Linked DNA regions of Prochlorococcus marinus subsp. marinus str. CCMP1375. The protein of the gene in region 1 interacts with the protein of each later gene in a pairwise test. Links are inferred from orthologs where the notes say so. Each region holds a gene or a part of one and is shown in the gene's direction. Other genes may lie near its edges.

Evidence for each region. The genes of interacting proteins can lie anywhere in the genome.
Region 2: the proteins of leuS (region 1) and ligA interact in binary tests that used the Escherichia coli proteins (3 or more experiments, as listed by UniProt). The link is inferred for Prochlorococcus marinus subsp. marinus str. CCMP1375 from one-to-one orthologs.

The regions. Positions count from the first base shown.
Region 1 is NC_005042.1:862,322-865,503, reverse strand. Bases 13-3,116 are described here. They hold leuS (leucine--tRNA ligase), read left to right. Parts: upstream 13-315; coding sequence 316-2,916; downstream 2,917-3,116. Other genes in these bases: PRO_RS04655 (glucose-6-phosphate isomerase), read right to left, coding at 2,913-3,116; dapF (diaminopimelate epimerase), read right to left, coding at 13-181. Also shown: more of dapF, read right to left, coding at 1-12; more of PRO_RS04655, read right to left, coding at 3,117-3,182.
Region 2 is NC_005042.1:1,697,738-1,700,713, forward strand. Bases 72-2,969 are described here. They hold ligA (NAD-dependent DNA ligase LigA), read left to right. Parts: upstream 72-440; coding sequence 441-2,498; downstream 2,499-2,969. Other genes in these bases: PRO_RS09065 (membrane protein), read left to right, coding at 72-416; PRO_RS09075 (TVP38/TMEM64 family protein), read right to left, coding at 2,658-2,969. In the rest of the region: more of PRO_RS09065, read left to right, coding at 1-71; more of PRO_RS09075, read right to left, coding at 2,970-2,976. UniProt on the Escherichia coli protein: DNA ligase that catalyzes the formation of phosphodiester linkages between 5'-phosphoryl and 3'-hydroxyl groups in double-stranded DNA using NAD as a coenzyme and as the energy source for the reaction.

The DNA.
Region 1 (3,182 bases):
GTTCCGAATTCTGTACTAGTATTATTCCATCTGCACCTACCCCATATTTTCTATTACAGATATTTCTAACCAACGAAGTATCATTTGTCAGTATATTATTAACAGTACTGTCCTTTCTGTCATCAATGATTATAAAATCATTTCCTAAACCTTGATATTTATTAAATTTTATGATTTGCATGCTTTCTAAAAATGAATTTTAAATTTAATATAGATAATATAAAGCTTCTATACATAATAATATTAAATGCTTTCCACTAGGATTGGGCTAAAAGCGTCCCTATTATTTACTAATTAAAATAAGTGGCATCTAAAATCTCACAGACACCAGAAAAACAACCATCTACTGCATATGATCCACTTTCTATTGAGACAAGATGGCAGCAGAGTTGGAAAGAGCAAGGATTATATAAAACTAAAGAGCCAACTAAATCTCAAAAGACCTTTTATGCCTTATCAATGTTTCCTTATCCATCTGGAACACTTCATATGGGACATGTTCGTAATTATGTAATTACAGATGTAATAGCAAGACTTCACAGAATGAAGGGTGATTCAGTGCTTCATCCAATGGGATGGGACGCATTTGGTCTTCCAGCAGAAAATGCGGCTATAGAAAGAGGAATACCTGCAGACATATGGACGTACAAAAATATAGAAGATATGAGAAATCAGCTTAACCGACTTGGGTTATCTATAGATTGGGATAAGGAGGTAACTACATGTAAAGAAGAGTACTATAAGTGGACTCAATATATTTTTCTAGAATTATACGAAGCTGGATTGGCCTACCAAAAATCAGCAACTGTAAATTGGGACCCTATAGATAAGACAGTACTCGCAAATGAGCAAGTTGATGCTAATGGCCGGTCTTGGCGATCAGGAGCCTTAGTTGAAAAAAAGAAGCTAAAACAATGGTTTTTAAAAATAACAGACTTTGCAGATGAATTGCTTGAAGATATTGAATTGCTTTCAGGTTGGCCACAAAACGTTAAAACGATGCAGCAAAACTGGATTGGTAGATCTAATGGTACAGAAATAGATTTTTATATTAAGGGTAAAAATAACATTTTTATAACTGTATTTACGACAAGACCAGATACACTTCATGGAACAGAATATTTAGTACTTGCTCCTGACCATGAACTAATTAATTCAATAATTGATAAAAATAAAATAACTGAATTAGAACAATTTAGAACTGAAATATCAATCCTCACAGACCAGGAACGAACCTCAGATGGAAATAACAAAAGAGGAATGTTTTTAGGTTGTCATGCTATAAACCCCATTAATAAAAAAATAATACCAATTTGGGTAGGTGAATATGTTCTAAGTTCATACGCTACAGGAGCTGTTATGGGAGTTCCAGCACATGACAAGCGCGACTACAAATTTGCTAAAAAATATTCGTTGCCAATCCAATATGTAATCAAGTCTCCATCTCAGGAAGCAAGTGATTTAGAAGCTTCTAGTGCATATGTTAAAGAAGGTATAATGATTAATTCAGGTGAATTTAATGGTATTAATTCTAAAGAAGCAGGCTTTATGATAACTAAGTTGGGCGTCAAGCAAGGTTGGGCAAAAAATAAAGTAACTTATAAACTCAGAGACTGGCTTATTTCTCGTCAAAGAATGTGGGGCTGTCCTATTCCAATTATTTATTGTCCAGACTGTGGATCAGTACCAGTTAAAAGAGAAGAATTACCTGTAAAATTAACCAACCCCTCAGTTATAGGAAAAAGTCAAGAAAACAAGAATAATATTCCAATCATGAAGTGTAGTAAATGCAATAAAGACTCAATTCTCGAAACAGATACAATGGACACCTTTATGTGTTCATCATGGTACTTTTTAAGGTATATTGATGTAGAAAATAATAAACTTCCATTTACAAAAACAGAGGTCGATAAATGGTTACCAGTTGACCAATATGTAGGAGGAATAGAACATGCAATATTACATCTTCTTTATTCAAGATTTTTGATCAAAGCCTTAAGGAATCGTGGTTTACTAAATATAAAAGAACCTTTCAGCAATCTACTTACTCAAGGTATGGTACAAGGCGTTACCTTTAAAAACCCTAAAACATCAAAATATATTTCACCAGACCATATAAATGATATTAATACTCCTTTGGATCCAGAAACAGGCGAGCCACTTGATGTTTTATACGAAAAAATGTCAAAATCTAAATATAATGGCGTAGATCCAGCCTCTGTTATAGACAAATATGGTACTGATACAGCTCGAATGTTTATTCTATTTAAAGCCCCTCCAGAAAAGGATTTAGAGTGGGACGAATCTGATGTAGAAGGACAATATAGATTTTTGAATCGTTTATGGAGGATTGTTATTTATTCAATAGAAACGAAAGATATTAATATAAGTAATTGTACACAAGAAATTTTGTTAAACGATTTATCAGACAAAGAAAGAAAGTTAATAAAAGTACTTAACAATACAATTAAAGAAGTAACAAATGACCTCGTTAATGATTTCCAATTTAATACAGCTATTTCAGAGTTAATGATTCTCTGTAACTCTATTTATGAAAATATAGATGATTGTGGAGATTATATTGTTACTGAAACCTTTAAGAAATTAACATTATTATTAGCACCATTCGCACCTCATATAGCAGAGGAGTTTTGGATTAAGCTTAAAGGTAAGGGAAGTGTTCATGAGAATTCATGGCCAACATATGATCCTAAAGCTCTATTGGAAGATTCATACAAACTAATAATTCAGATAAATGGAAAAGTAAGAGGTAACATATCAGTAAATCACGAAGATTCAGAGCTAGAGCTTAAGAATAAAGCACTTGCATGTGAAACAACTCAAAAATGGCTAAATGGAATAGAGCCAAAGAGAATAATAATTGTCAAAGGTAAAATAATAAATATTGTATTTTAAACCGCTTTCTTTATTTGTAACTCTCTTGGATCTGATAAATTGCCTACAAATTTATAAGTATGATCGTTATTACTAAGATGGCGCAAGATAATATATATTGATTCTTGAGAACTGCCAGGTATAGTATTCATAATACCCTCAATAGAATAAAGTTTTCCGTCTTCAAGTAATAATTCTATTTCTGATTGAAGTTTTAATATATTCGAAGCGGCTTTTTTGCCGGCCTCTACGCCCGGTTGATGATATGCATTGATATCAATAAGTTC
Region 2 (2,976 bases), 840 kb from region 1 along the record:
GGGCACTAGTCAAAGCAATCGGCATCAAAACACTTCTTTATGGAGGGGGTGCCTTACTACTGTTATGGACTTTTAACGCCATAAAGCTAGTAATAGGAGCTAGAGGAATTAATCCTCTGATCAAGCAGTTCTTCGATCAAATAGCGTCAGGTCGAATAGATGGTGCGTACAGGCTTACAACCAAAACCTATAAGCAACATGTCAATCGTCAAGATTTCCTCAAATTCTTAAAAGAACTGCAATTGAACAAATACAAAAACTTGAAGTCAGGCCGACCTCGTATCGAAAACAATCAAATTCTGCTGACTTTAAATCTCAAATCAGAGGACAAATCAACTCAATTACCTTTGGAATTTACTTTCACCAAAGTCGACAAAGATTGGAGAATCAATCGAATTGCTAGGGCAAACAGTTAGCAAAAGCTCCTACTTCAAATCTCAGTGGCAGAAACGAATCATTCCAAGCGGATTTCCGAGCTTCGTTCTCTTCTGAACAAAGCTAATCACGCCTATTACATACTTGATTCACCTTTGATAGAAGATGCAGTTTTTGATCGTCTTTATAGAGAACTCATTGAACTTGAAAAACAATATCCGTCTTTAGTGACACCCGATAGTCCATCGCAACGATTAGGAAACAAGCCAGCAACAAAATTTGAAAGCATTAAACACCGAATTCCCTTACAAAGCCTAGATAATGCTTTTAATTTTGATGAACTCAATTATTGGCATTCAAGAATGCAAAAGCATCTTAAAAGTCATTCCGCCATGGTGTGTGAATTAAAAATAGACGGCAATGCTTTAGCTCTTAGTTATGTGAATGGGGTGCTAACAAGAGGAGCTACTAGAGGCGATGGTGCTGAAGGAGAAGAAATTACAGCAAATGTCAAAACTATCGTTTCAATACCATTATCCCTACATCTGCAAAATCCACCTGCTTGGGTTGAAATTAGAGGAGAAGCATTTATTCCAAATAAAGTTTTTATTTCTCTCAACAAAGAACGTCTAAAAGAAGAAAAACAACTTTTTGCAAACCCTAGGAATGCCTGCTCTGGAACACTTAGACAATTAGATTCTCGAATAGTTGCATCAAGACATCTAGATTTTTTTGCCTACACAATTCATTTGCCAGACGATTGGATACCAGGTGAAACAGACCCCAAAAAACCAAAAGGGCAATGGGAAGCATTGCTATGGCTAAAAGCAGCAGGTTTTAGAGTCAATCCAAATGCCAAATTAATTTCTCAACCAGATCAAGTTGAAAAGTTCTGCATTGATTGGGAAAAACGTCGACACCAGCTTCCTTATACAACTGATGGGATAGTCATCAAAATAGATGACTTCAAACTACAAAAAACTTTAGGAATAACCCAAAAAGCACCTAGGTGGGCCATAGCCCTGAAATATCCCGCAGAGGAAGCACCCACACAATTAAATAAATTAATATTTCAAACAGGTAGAACGGGAACTGTTACACCCGTTGCTGAATTTAACCCAATTCCTCTGGGAGGGACATTAGTAAGCAAAGCAACTTTGCACAATGCAAATAGATTATCTGAACTTGACATTCATGAAGGAGACACAATTGTTATACGTAAAGCTGGCGAAATTATTCCTGAAGTTATTCGAGTTATTAAAGAATTAAGGCCTAACAATGCAAAAAAATTAGTTCTACCTGAAAAATGTCCAGAATGTAACTCAAAACTCTTAAAAGAAACTGGTGAGGCAGCAACTAAATGTCTAAATAATGATTGTCCTGCAATTCTTCGAGGAGTGCTCCGTCATTGGGTCAGCAAGGGTGCTATGAACATAGATGGTTTTGGAACAAAGCTTGTAGAACAATTAGTTAAGAGAAAGATCATTAAATCGATTGCAGGAATATATGAACTTAAAGAAAAAAATTTAGAAAATCTTGAAAGAATGGGTACAAAATCAGCAGAAAAGCTTTTAATTGAAATTAATAACTCAAAAAAACAACCATGGCACAAACAACTTTATGGCTTGGGAATTTTACATATAGGCGAAGCTAATGCAAAAGCAATTGCTGAAGTGTTTCCAAGCATATCTCTACTCGCTGATGCAGCGATTGCATCTCCTGAATCCATTTCAAATATTTATGGAATTGGAAGTGAAATCACAGAATCTCTTCATAAGTGGTTTAATTGTTCGATAAATCAAAACTTAATAAAGGAATTAAAAGACTTAGGTATTGCACTAGAAAGAGTTAACGAGGAAGGGGCAATAGATAATATATTGATGCAAGAAAAGCTTCAATTCTCTGGCAAAACTTTTGTTATTACAGGTACGATGCCATCCTTAAGCAGAGCAAATTTAGAAGAGCTAATTGAACGTGAAGGTGGCAAAGTAAATTCATCAGTTAGCTCAAAAACCAATTATCTAGTCGCAGGAGAAAAACCTGGAAATAAGTTAAAAAAAGCTAAAGAACTTGGGATAAAGGTCATTAATGAGCAAGAATTAATGACACTTATTAGCAATTAAAGAAATGAAAAGACCTATAATCTTCTCTTTAATTAAGACCACTTGTGGCAGGGAAAAGTATAATCAGCTTGTCCAAAAAAAAGATTTAATTGGACAAATTAGACTTATTTGGTTTATATCAATAGCAACAATTAAAGATTGGAATATAAAATCAATAGATTAATTTATTTCATTTGAATCTTTTAACGATTTATTTACACCTCTTGCCAAAATAAAAACTACTATAGCAGTAGAAATCAAGCTAAGTATAGTATAGAAAAGGGAATTCCATTCACTTTTATTAGAAAGAATCTCATTAAATCGAGATATTTCTCCAGCCAAAGATCCCAACGAGCAATATAAAAATGTACCTGGAGCAATAGCAAGTAAACCTATTAAAAAATCTCTAAATTTTACATTGCTAATACCATAAGCAAGATTTAAAAGACCAAATGGAAAGGCTGGCGAAAGTCTCATCATAATAATTAGTTTTAAACCT